DNA from 2 places in the Acinetobacter sp. TGL-Y2 genome. Region 1 is predicted to be linked to the other one. Evidence: predicted binding sites of a transcription regulator. Region 1 holds the regulator's gene; the other holds the start of a gene.
What was found. The regulator PhoB, encoded in region 1, activates phosphate uptake and scavenging genes when phosphate is short. The targets are predictions, from matches to a motif close to TGTCATNAANCTGTCATAA.
Positions count from the first base shown of each region.

Region 2: a site for PhoB is predicted at 1,363-1,381, ahead of AMD27_RS04090 (inorganic phosphate transporter). Genes of this name have one in related genera too.

Region 1 covers NZ_CP015110.1:3,247,371-3,254,241, reverse strand. The annotation lists gene AMD27_RS15555 (sulfurtransferase) at 69-917, shown strand; gene asd (archaetidylserine decarboxylase) at 914-1,762, shown strand; gene phoR (phosphate regulon sensor histidine kinase PhoR) at 2,000-3,358, opposite strand; gene phoB (phosphate regulon transcriptional regulator PhoB) at 3,397-4,107, opposite strand; gene AMD27_RS15535 (TetR/AcrR family transcriptional regulator) at 4,310-5,032, opposite strand; gene AMD27_RS15530 (SDR family NAD(P)-dependent oxidoreductase) at 5,232-6,077, shown strand; gene AMD27_RS15525 (MATE family efflux transporter) at 6,396-6,871, opposite strand, start outside.
Region 2 covers NZ_CP015110.1:866,829-873,699, reverse strand. The annotation lists gene AMD27_RS04090 (inorganic phosphate transporter) at 1-1,315, opposite strand, end outside; gene metH (methionine synthase) at 1,784-5,479, shown strand; gene AMD27_RS04080 (DUF4145 domain-containing protein) at 5,745-6,644, shown strand.

The DNA of each region.
Region 1 (6,871 bases):
ATCAGAATAATATTGAAAAAGTCTTATGCTAAGATCAATGTCAATATTCAAAATAAAACATGAAAATGATGACTACAGATCGATTGAATCTTGACTTACTGATTGAGGCCGAGCAACTTGTACCGCATTTGGGCAATGACAAATTGCGTATTGTGGACTTGACCCGTAGTTCGGTGTATGAGCAGTTGCACATCCCACATGCGATTCATGTTAAACCCAAGTACTTGGTTCGTCAGGAAGAAGAGGCTTCAGGTCTATTGCCCGATGAAGCAGGTTTAAAACAACTGATTGAGATACTGAATATCTCTGCCGATCATCACGTGGTGGTCTATGACGATGAAGGTGGGGCATGGGCTGGGCGTCTGATTTGGAATTTACATTGTTTAGGGTTTTATAACACCAGTTTACTCAATGGTGGGATTCATGCTTGGCTCGGGGCAAATTTCCCCACTTCATCTGAGGTTGAAGAAATTGTGCGTGTAGAGAATCTTTTAACAGTGGAAACAGAAAATATTCAGCAACCTCGGATTGAATATTCAAAACTTTTGCAACAAGTCAAAGCAGATCAGGTGCAAATTTGGGACTGTAGAACGGCGGAAGAGTATACAGGGCAACGCTTGGCGGCACGTCGCGGTGGTCATATTCCGGCAGCACGCCATTTTGAGTGGAGTACTGCACTTAATCGTCAAAATCATTTAAAATTACATCCCTTAGAACGCACTCAAAAACGTTTAGAACAATTGGGCTTTCAATTCGACCAACCTGTCGTGGTGTACTGTCAATCGCATCATCGTTCAGGTCTTGCTTATATTATTGGTCGGTTACTCGGTTGGGATATCCAAGCTTATGATGGTGCGTGGAGCGAATGGGGCAACCGCCTCGACAGTCCAATCATTACTGGAGAATCACCTTCGTGAGTCTGACAAATTTAAAAAAGAAAATATTTATTCAAGCTCAACGTGTCGTGCCGCAACAAAAACTAAGCCGTGTGGTGGGCAAAGTTGCAGCCAGTGAAAATCCACTTTTAAAAAATATTGTCATTCAAGCATTCAAAGCTAAATATGGCATTGATATGTCGATTGCCGAACAACAAAATGCCTTGAAATTTAAATCGTTTAACGAATTTTTTACCCGCTCACTCAAAGATGGGGTACGGGCCATTGATTCAAACCCAAACAGTATCGTTTCACCTGCGGATGGGGCAATTTCGCAGTTGGGTAAAATTAACGACGGCGATATTTTCCAAGCCAAAGGTCAAAGCTTCTCAGTTGAAAAACTCATTGGCGACCCACAGTTGGCTGAACCGTTTAAACAGGGTGAATTTGCCACGGTTTATTTGTCCCCTAAAGATTATCACCGTGTGCATATGCCGTATGCAGGTACTTTGACTGAAACTTTGTATATTCCGGGTGAACTGTTCTCTGTGAATCAAATCACGGCTGAAAATATTCCAGGTTTGTTTGCACGCAATGAACGTATGGTGTGCTTATTTGATACTGATCTTGGTCGTATGGCAGTTGTGCTTGTGGGTGCGATGATTGTGGCGGGAATTGAAACGGTTGCAACAGGCAAAGTAAAACCGACTGGACGTTTAGAGCTAAATCATCATGATTTGAAGATTGAAAAAGGCGCTGAACTGGGTCGTTTCTATCTGGGTTCAACCGCCGTGGTTTTATTTGAAAAAGACAAAATGCAGTGGGATACCGCATTTAAAGCCAATTCTTTGGTGGTGATGGGCGAAGCTTTGGGTCAAACGATTTAATGACTGATTCCCTCATCCTCGCTTTCTCCTAAAGGTAGAAGGTAATTCCTCCTTTTCGAAATTGACTGTATTTTAAGCATGAGAAGCGCCTCTGTTTTTAAAGTAAAGAGGGATTAAAGTGCGCTTTGCCTTCACTCTTGAAATTACGTCTTAAAACTGCTTCTTAAAATAGTGTTGATAGTTAAAAAGAGAAAATTAAAAAAAGCGCCATCAGGCGCTTTATTAATATGTGAATATTTAATGCATTCGATATAAACGTTCTTTTGGAAAGACTGCAATAAAGGTTGAACCTTGATTTTCTTTAGAATCAATTTCAATATGTGCGCCGTGTTGCATCAAGACATGCTTCACAATCGCAAGTCCTAAACCCGTCCCGCCTGTCGCACGGCTTCGCGCACTATCTACACGGTAAAAACGTTCGGTCAAACGAGGTAAATGTTTAAGGTCAATTCCAATCCCCGTATCTTGTACTGAAAAATAACCTTGTTCGCCGTCATCATGCCAACCTATAGTAATCGTACCGCCTTTGGGGGTGTATTTAATGGCATTGGTGATTAAGTTGCTAAACGCGCTTGCCAGCTCCATGTCAGAGCCAATCAAGTCACAATGACTGTCAATATCCAAATTTAAGGTATGACCATAATCAATATTGTAGGCCTGCGCATCATCAAATAAATGATTCATTAAATTCGGCATTTCAATGATTTGATTTTTGGCAATTTGCTTTTCATTTTCCAAACGTGAAAGGAGCAGTAAATCATTGACCAAGGCATTCATACGCTTGGTTTGAGATTGCATTTGATCGAATGCGCGTTTCCAACGTGGATTAATATCTTCTTGATCTTTAAAGGTTTCTATATAACCGCTGAGTACAGTCAGCGGTGTACGTAACTCATGCGAAATATTGTCGACAAAGTCAGAACGCATTTGTTCTAAATTCTTCATCCGTGTGATGTCATGTGCGACCAAGAGACGACTTTCATTGCCAAAACGAGTCAGTTTAATCTGTGCATATTTATTTTCATCTGCGGTAAGTTTGATCTTAATCCCATCTTGTGCCGCATGAATATTATGAAAGTACTCAACAAAATCAGGCTGACGAATAATGGTCAATACATTACGCCCACGATCCACTGTTTGAATCCCAAAAAGTGCTTCCGCAGCTGGGTTCCACCATTCAATTTGATGTAAGTCATCCGTTAAAATAATCGCTTCAGAGAGTGCAACCAGAGAGGATTGGGTACGGTCGATAAGCCCCACCATTTCGGATTGAACAATACGTTCTTGGCGCTGTGCACGGTAAACATTGAACAGCAATGCGCCCCAAATCCCATTCAAATTGGGTGGAACATCATAGGGACGGTTTGAGATCCAGTCATTGACCAAATACAGAGATCTGAGCTGTAGGGCAAAAAAAATAGCACTGGCAATGCCCAAACAGATCCATAAATAACCAATCCCTAACCCAATTAAACCGCCAATAATGATTAAGAATGCCAGAATTCGTAAGTCTTGTTTGGCAAATGTCCATAAACTGCTATAGAGGAATTTTTTATGTTCACGGGCGAGTTTAGGAACGGGATAAGGTTCATACATAAAGATTTAATTTACCTAAAAACATAGGCTAAACAGGATTAGCCTAGAGCGACATCTGCACGGGTAGAGAAACGATAACCTGTTCCACGAACGGTTTGTACATATCGGTCAGCTCCATAAGGTTCTAAGACTTTACGGAGACGTCGAATATGTACGTCAATGGTACGATCTTCAATATACACGTTGCCACCCCAGACTTGGTCAAGAAGCTGCGCACGTGTATATGCGCGTTCGGGATGTGTCATAAAGAATGCCAATAAACGGTATTCTGTTGGGCCCATCTCCAAAATGCTTTGATTATAACTGACGCGCTGACTGACAGGGTCTAAAACAAGACCATTTGCATCAATGGTTTTTTCACCGTTCAAGGCATTGGCACGTCTGAGCACCGCTTTGATGCGCGAAACCAATTCACGGGTGGAAAATGGCTTGGTCATATAGTCATCGGCACCCGCGTCGAGACCTTGAACTTTATGATCTTCTTCACCACGTGCGGTCAACATAATTACTGGAATTTCAGACAGCGTTTCATCACGTTTAAGACGGCGACATAAATCTACGCCACTGACGCCACCCGGCAACATCCAATCGAGCAAGACCAGTATAGGCCGTTGATCCACAATCATTTGATGTGCTTGTTTAGCATCTTCCGCTTCTAAGCATTGAAAACCTGCCATATCTAATGAGGTATGGATCATTTCGCGAATGGGTAGCTCGTCGTCGACAATTAAAATGTAGTCATCTTTCACAACGCAATATCCTATGATGAACGGTGAACCGTTTTATATTTATGACAGGCTTATTACAAAGATTAATTATGACAGTATCATTGCAGAAGGGCAGAACAACTTCAAGAGAGCAATGTTTTGTGACAAAATGATGATGCTTGTATGATTATTTAACGACCTCTTTGTTTTAATTAAGTTAATAAAATCAATATATTAAAAATTATTAATCATCATTCGCATGGTGTTTAAAATATATCGGATTATTTTTTGTCATGTCACTTAATAAAGCTAAAAACACAGTTTTACAGGCATGTACCACATCTGCACGCGGTAATTTGAAGCCACCGACCACCCAGCGCACCGCTACTTGTGTGACATAACCATTTAAACCAGTGGCAATCAGTGAAATTTCTTTTTCAGTCCAATGTGTTTGCGGCATCATTAAGGTCACAAAAGCATGAATCATGCGGTCAAAACGCCCCATGGTTTCTTGAATGGTGGCATGGTTATGTAGTTCTTGAACCAACATGGCATCAATATAAATAATTCGAGCCGTTCTTGGATCATCTTCAAGCATGGCAAAAAATGCATTTAGACCTGAGTCGATCATGTTCAGTGGGTCAGGAGAGGCTTGCAGAATCGCTTGCATTAAGGTTTGCTGAAGCTGCTCAATTAACTTTAAAAAGATGGTTTGAAACAGGTTTTCGCTTTTTTTAAAGGATTCGTAAAAATAACGCTCAGTTAGCTTGGCTTCATTACAGACATCTTTGACCGTAACCGAAAAAAAGCCCTGTGTGCCGTAGGTTTCTATGCCTGCCTGAATTAGTTTTTCACGGCGTGCAAGTTTACGTTCAGACAGTGACATTCCTTTAAACTGACGCTCTTTCACGACGTTTTTAACGGCTTTTTTTTCTAGAGTTTGCGCGTGCTCTACAGGATCAGTCATAAGTAATACGGGTCTAGTCGTGTGTGTAATTTTCAACATCTTAACAATAAAATGCACATAAACCTATGTCGAGATGATTGAGCATTTTGTCTTACAAATGATGATGATCAATATTGACAATATTAATTGTCAAATTTATAGTGGGTATTGAGCGGCACACCAACACGCTGTTGTGCAGAAAAATCATAAAGGATACACAATGAAAAATTTTAAAAATAAAGTGGCTGCCATTACGGGTGCAGGGTCAGGTATGGGACAACAGCTGGCTATATTGTTAGCAAAGGCGGGATGCCATGTCTCAATTAGTGACGTAAATGAAAAAGGATTAGCTGAAACTGCTGCATTGCTCAAAGCCTATGACGTGCGTGTTACCACCAAGAAAGTTGATGTGTCAAAGCAAGATCAAGTCAAAGCTTGGGCAGCAGAGACTGTGCAAAATCATGGGTCAGTGAACATGATTTTCAACAACGCAGGCGTAGCTTTAGGTTCAACGGTTGAAGGTGCAAGCTATGAAGACCTTGAATGGATTATGGGGATCAACTTTTGGGGCGTGGTATATGGCACCAAAGAGTTTCTTCCCTTCATTAAAAAATCAGGCGAAGGGCATATTATCAATACCTCAAGTTTGTTTGGTTTAACCGCTCAGCCGACACAATCTGCTTATAACTCTTCTAAATTTGCAGTGCGTGGTTTTACCGAGTCACTTCGTCAAGAATTAGATATTGAAAATAAAGGCGTAAGCGCACTTTGCGTACATCCGGGTGGTATTCGTACCAACATTGCCAATGATGCACGTATGAATGACAGTTTAAGATCTTTAGGAATGAATCCTGAAAAGTCAGCACAGGCATTTAATAAATTTTTACGTATGCCAGCCGAAGATGCTGCACAAGAAATTTTAGATGCTGTTTTACAAAATAAACGTCGTCTACTGATTGGTAATGATGCGAAAGCAATTGATATTATGCAACGCATTTTGCCCGCAAGTTATCAAAAAGTGACGGCATTTGCGACCCAATTGAGCAAGCGTTTCGAGCCTAAATAAGGCGGGCAAGACAGGTCTACGCAGAACCTCACATCCTTAAAAAATTGACATTTAAAACTCGCTCATGCGGGTTTTTTTTAGCTGTATTTTTTTTACTCTGAAAGGCTTAAATAAATCGCAACACAGCTAATCAGGCTAAAAAATAAGATAAAACAAACCTGATTAGGAGGGTGGGAAAGGTTATGGAATAACACTATCTAAGTGGGTTTTTTTAAGAACTTTGTACAATCAACAGTCTTAAATGGGATTTGATTCAATTCATCAGAAACGCTCCATGCCGTGATATAAAACGCTCAGATGGACTGATTTTTTTACAAACTAAATCAACACTTCGACGGTTTTTTTCTTCCACACAAACTGATAATACAGTCCTTGCATCATGCATAAGCACACAAAGGCAAGCGCATAGGCATACCAAATGCCTTCTAAGCCCCACCAATCGCTAAACAGATATGCACATGGCAGTTCAATCAAAAGAATCGCAATAATGTTGATAATCATGGGTACAGTCACTGTACCACTGGCGCGCATAATAGAAGCAAATATGGCACTCGCACCAAAGAAGAGAATGGCCCACAGCACAATAAACAAAAGTTGTTGACCCAAAACCACCACAGCTGGATCTGTAATAAACAGTGCCATTAAATATTTAGAGAATAAATACGCCAAGATGACCAAGCTACCCGTAATCAAAATATTCATGCTCAAAGCGGTTTTGGTTACTTTAGACAGTGAATCTGCTTTACCCGCACCAATGGCTTGTGCCGCAAATATCGAGGCTGCAATACCAATCG
Region 2 (6,871 bases), 1.0 Mb from region 1:
TTCCTAGACCGAGCGCAAGTGCAACGGCCACTTTAACCCAAGTTGGAATGTATTGGAGGAATGAATCCATATTGTCGCGGTAGTCTTCAACCGTTTGCTCTTGAGCAACAGTCATTGTTGGTAATGCTTCTGCTTTATCTAGACGCTTAAATGCAGTTGCACTTAAGTACATGTCATTACGTAATGCTGAAATTTCAACTTCAGGAATATCTTTTAATGAACCGTACTGACCTACACGGTCACCTAAGTGATCGGTCATGCTCGCAAGAGCAGGAACAACGTCAGAGGTAATTTCTTTGGTCTGGATATATTTGGTCAATACATCACGCGCTTGTACATCTGGAATATCCTGATGATTTGGATAGATTACAGCAGCCGTTTGTACAGACAGTTGTTCGAAAGACTGAATATGTTTCTCGTCTAGGTTCTTATTCAAAGAATAAGCCAAAGGCACACAACCAATCAGAATGAGCATGATCAAGCCCATACCTTTTTGACCATCGTTTGAGCCGTGCGCAAAACTTACACCAGTACAAGTAAAGATTAAGATGGCACGAATCAGTGGCGGTGGTGGTTTGTTGCCTTCGGGTGGCTGGAACAGCTCTAGTTGTTTCTTGAAGACTTTTTTTACCAACAAGAATAATAGTGCTGCAAAAGCAAAGCCAATCAACGGTGAGAATAATAATGCCTTACCTACTTTTAAGACCTGCTCCATGTCTACACCACTTGCGCCGCTACCTGCGTTCAAAATGTAGTTCATGATGCCCACACCTAAAATCGATCCGATTAAAGTATGTGAACTTGATGCAGGAATACCAAAGAACCAAGTACCTAAGTTCCAAGTAATTGCAGCAATCAGCATGGCAAAGACCATCGCAAAACCTGCGCCTGAACCGACATTCATAATCAATTCAACAGGCAGTAGTGCAATAATACCGTAAGCCACGGCGCCACTTGCGACCATAACCCCAAGGAAGTTACAGAAGCCGGCCCACATGACTGCAACAGGTGCAGACAGTGCGTTGGTGTAAATCACTGTAGCCACAGCATTGGCTGTGTCATGGAAACCGTTGACAAATTCAAAGCCTAAAGCGATGAATAATGCCGTCGCCAACAGAATAACTGAATAAAGACTTAACGCGGGAACATGCGACAAATCTGCAGCCAACTGAAAGCCAATATAAACAAGTGTGGATACGATTAATGTTAAGAACACCGGAACAAAGAATTTTGGTGTTGGCACATGAACATTCGTCGACTTCTCAGTACTTGACGATTGTGCTGAATCTGAAACGGGAGTTTGATTAGAATTCATGCAGATTGGTAAAGAGGATAAGAATATCCCCTTATTGTTCAATTTAATTATTACAATTATATGACAAAGAGCTGTCACATAAAGCATCTAAATGAGGCTTTATCTTAAATTTTAAACTGTTAAATCGCATTGGATTTATTTTTAAACAATATTTTTCAATAGTTTAATAAACTATTCCTTTTATGAGTTTACAAAATTTAACCCGTAATATTTCTGAAATAAAGTTGTAATATTTTTCGACTATTTCATCAATATTTCGCATCCAATTATTTTGCTTTGTAAATATGACAAAGTTATGAATAAAAACATAAATTTAAATTGAATCGTTCAAAAATTAACAGAATGTCGATTTAACACACGAAATTGACTGACTTGTGTCTGCTAAGGCGTTTATTTGCGCTGCAGATTGTTCAATTTCTGTTAAAATAATGCACCTTTATTAAGCTAAATATTTAGAGAGAGTCATTGATGTCTACCCTCGCTACATTAAAAGCACTTCTTGCTCAACGTATTCTCATTATTGATGGTGCGATGGGCACCATGATTCAACGCCACAAACTAGAAGAAGCTGATTATCGTGGAGAGCGCTTTGCAGATTGGGCATCAGACCTCAAAGGCAACAATGACTTACTGGTACTTAGCCAGCCCCAGATTATTCAAGGTATTCACGAAGCTTACCTAGAAGCGGGTGCGGATATTATTGAAACCAATAGCTTTAACGGCACCCGTGTTTCAATGTCTGACTACCACATGGAAGACTTGGTTCCAGAAATTAACCGTGAAGCTGCACGCATTGCCAAAGCAGCCTGTTTAAAATATTCAACGCCAGACAAACCACGTTTTGTCGCAGGTGTACTTGGTCCGACATCCCGTACCTGTTCGATTTCACCCAACGTGAATGACCCTGCATTTCGAAACATCACCTTTGATGAACTGAAAATCAATTATATTGAAGCCGCGCACGCTCTGATTGAAGGTGGTGCAGACATTCTCTTGATTGAAACTGTGTTTGATACCTTGAACTGTAAAGCGGCTATTTTTGCAGTCAAAGAAGTGTTCAAACAACTCGGTTATGAATTACCCCTGATGATTTCAGGTACCATTACCGATGCTTCAGGTCGTACTTTGACTGGACAAACCGCTGAAGCGTTTTGGAATTCAGTGCGCCACGGCGATTTATTGTCCATTGGTTTTAACTGTGCCTTGGGTGCAGATGCGATGCGACCGCACGTAAAAACCATCTCAGATGTAGCGAATACTTTTGTTTCAGCACATCCAAATGCAGGCTTACCGAATGCCTTCGGTGGTTATGATGAAACGCCAGAAGAAACCGCGGCATTTATTAAAGAGTTTGCGGAAAGTGGTTTGATCAACATCACCGGTGGCTGTTGTGGTACCACACCCGACCATATTCGCGCAATTTACCATGCTGTAAAAGACATTAAGCCGCGCCAAGTACCTGAGATTGCACCTGCATGTCGTCTTTCAGGTTTAGAGCCGTTTAACATCACCAAAGATTCACTGTTTGTAAACGTCGGTGAACGTACTAATGTGACCGGCTCTAAAAAGTTCTTACGCCTGATTAAAGAAGAAAACTTTACCGAAGCCTTAGATGTGGCACGTCACCAAGTTGAAGGCGGTGCGCAAATCATCGACATCAATATGGATGAAGGCATGCTTGACTCTCAAGGCGCCATGGTGAAGTTTCTTAACCTGATCGCGTCTGAACCAGACATTTCACGTGTACCGATCATGCTGGATTCGTCAAAATGGGACATTATTGAAGCGGGTTTAAAATGCGTTCAAGGTAAAGCCGTGGTTAACTCGATCTCGTTGAAAGAAGGCTATGACGAATTTGTAGAACGTGCCCGACTTTGCCGTCAATACGGGGCTGCCGTGATTGTGATGGCGTTTGATGAAGACGGTCAGGCAGATACGGCTCAACGTAAAAAAGACATCTGTAAGCGCTCTTATGATGTCTTGGTCAATGACGTCGGCTTCCCGTCTGAAGATATTATCTTTGACCCGAACGTGTTTGCGATTGCGACAGGGATTGAAGAGCACAATAACTACGCGGTTGATTTCATTGAAGCGACAGGTTGGATTAAACAAAACCTGCCAAATGCAATGATTTCAGGCGGAATCTCGAATGTCTCCTTCTCTTTCCGTGGCAATGAGCCTGTTCGTGAAGCGATTCATGCCGTGTTCTTGTACTATGCGATTCAGCAAGGCTTGACCATGGGGATCGTGAACGCAGGTCAGCTTGCGATTTATGATGATATTCCGAAAAACTTAAAAGATGCGGTTGAAGATGTGGTTCGCAACCAAAACCAAGGTGAATCACAGCAAGATGCGACTGAGAAGTTGCTTGAAGTTGCAGAAGAATACCGCGGTAAAGCGGGTGCGCAACGTGAAGCTGAAAATTTAGAATGGCGTGAGCAAAGCGTTGAAAAACGCCTTGAGTATGCCTTGGTTAAAGGGATCACCACCTATATTGATGTGGATACAGAAGAAGCGCGTTTAAAGTCCACACGCCCTTTAGATGTAATTGAAGGCCCACTTATGCAAGGCATGAACGTAGTCGGTGACTTGTTCGGTTCAGGTAAAATGTTTTTACCGCAAGTGGTGAAATCTGCACGGGTAATGAAGCAAGCCGTAGCATGGTTAAACCCGTACATTGAAGCGGAAAAAACTCAGGCACAAGCCAAAGGTAAAATCTTACTTGCAACAGTGAAAGGCGATGTACACGATATTGGTAAAAACATTGTGGGTGTAGTGCTCGGTTGCAATGGCTATGACATCGTGGACTTAGGTGTGATGGTGCCATGCGAGAAAATTTTACAAACCGCGATTGATGAAAAAGTCGATATTATTGGTTTATCGGGTTTGATTACACCGTCACTTGATGAAATGGTCTTTGTTGCCAAAGAAATGCAGCGTAAAGGCTTCAATATTCCCCTGATGATTGGGGGTGCGACCACTTCTAAAGCGCATACTGCGGTGAAGATTGACCCGCAATATCACAATGATGGTGTGCTTTACACAGCCGATGCTTCACGTGCAGTCGGTGTAGCAACCCAGTTACTTTCAGCTGAAATGAAGCCAAAGCTTTTGGCAGACTATGCAGCAGATTATGAAAAAATCCGGATTCGTTTAGCCAACAAACAACCGAAAGCGGCGAAACTGTCTTATCAGAATTCAATTGAAAATGGCTTAAAAATTGATTGGGACAATTATGTTCCGCCTAAGCCTCATATGCTGGGTCAAAAAGTCTTCAAGAATTATCCGCTTGAAACCTTAGTGCCCTACTTTGACTGGACACCATTCTTTATCTCTTGGAGTTTGGCAGGTAAGTTCCCTGCAATTCTGACTGATCACGTGGTGGGTGAAGCTGCAACTGACCTGTATGAACAAGCGCAAATCATGTTGAAAGACGTGATTGAGAATAAACGTTTTGATGCTCGTGCGGTCTTTGGTTTGTATCCTGCAAAACGTACAGGTGCAGATACCGTTCAAGTACTCGATGAATCAGGTCAAACGGTGACACATACGTTTGAACATATTCGTCAGCAATCAGACAAAGTGACAGGCAAACCGAACTTGTCTTTGGCTGATTATATTGCACCTGCGGATGCCAATCTTGAAGATTACTTGGGTGGCTTTACCGTTTCAATTTTTGGGGCTGAAGAGTTGTCTCATGAATATAAAGCCAAAGGCGATGATTACTCTGCAATTTTAGTCCAAGCTTTGGCGGATCGTTTTGCTGAAGCATTTGCTGAACATTTGCATGAACGTATTCGTAAAGAGTTCTGGGCGTATCAAACGGACGAACAACTCTCGAACGGTGAGTTAATCAAAGAGAAGTATGTGGGTATTCGTCCTGCACCGGGCTACCCTGCTTGCCCTGAACATTCTGAAAAAGAAACGTTGTTTAGTTGGTTGGATTCAACCCAAGCGATTGGTACACAACTCACTACAAGTTATGCAATGTGGCCACCTTCAAGTGTCAGCGGTTTTTATTATTCAAACCCGCAGTCTGATTACTTTAACGTGGGTAAAATTGCGCAGGATCAATTGGATTCTTATGCTGAGCGTAAAGGTTGGACGATGGATGAAGCGAAACGTTGGTTAATGCCAAACTTGGATGATTCGATTGATATCTAAATAATCCTCCCCAACCCTCCTTTGAAAAAAGGAGGGAGAAATCCATTCGTATCGAACATAAAAATCCCCTCGATTGAGGGGTTTTTTTGTTTTTAAATCTTAGAATCCCCCTAACTCCCCCTTTGAAAAGGGGGACTTTGTCATGTGATTAAATGAATTACGTGACAGCTCCTCCCTTTTTAAAGGGAGTTTGGAGGGCTTAAAAAGAAAAAATACTGTCAATATGTTTTTAAGCGTAGGTAAAAACTACCAAAGTGATCAAAATATGTCGGAAAATAATACTTTAAAAAATTATTGTAATGAATGTGATAAAGATACGAGCCATATTGTATTAGAACAACATAGTTGGTATTCAGATCCTGAAGATTATGATCATTCTCAATATCATAAACTAGTTAAATGTCTAGGTTGTGATAATGTGTCTTTAAGAATTGAAGATCATGATTTATTTTTTACAGTTCAAAATAATGATGGGGAATGGATCCCTGATATAACAATTAAGAACTATCCTAAAAAACTTCAGAATCATAAAAAAATTGATCATGATTATCTTATCCCCCAATTGGTTAGAAATATCTATAAAGAAGTTTTATTAACATTACAAGAAGATGCTAAAATTTTATCTAGCCTAGGTTTGAGGGCATGTATTGAATCTGTCTGCAACCATCTTGAAATAACTGGAGGAAATTTAGCCACACGTATTAATAAATTATCTACAGCCGGTTATATATCAAAAAAAGATGCTGAAAGATTACATGCCATTAGATTTATGGGTAATGATTCTGCACATGAGATCAAAGCTCCAAAAGGAGGTTCTTTAAAAATTGCTCTTGAGATTGTTGAGCACTTACTCAAAAGTGTTTTTATTTTACCCGAGCAAGCAAATGGATATTTAGATACCATTGTAGATAAATATGAATTATTTGAAACCTTACTTGAAAAACACCTGACAAATTTCAATAATGGTGATGAATATCCTCTTTATCATTTTTTTGAGAAAGATTGGCGTAGAGTGCAAGACTTTATCTCAAATTTTCAAACAGAATTGATTGAAAATATAAATAACTCCAATTTTAAGCTTCTTGAAATTGGAAAAAAGGATGTTAATCAAAAAGGTGATGAAATACAGCATTTCATCATCAAAAGATACGAAGTAACTGAATAATTATTAATCCCTCCCAACCTCCCTTTTCCAAAGGGAGGGGCTACATGAATTCCAGACCGTCATTAATTCCGTGGAAAGTCCCCCTGAGCAAGAACTTAAGCACCGCTTAAGTCGAAGCGCAAGAAAGGAAAATTTAGGCGGATTAAAAAGTAGCTCCATTTCTAACCTTTCCATCCCAAACCACCCATTTTTTACATTTTAGAGTCTACAAACTTAGCCACTTTCTA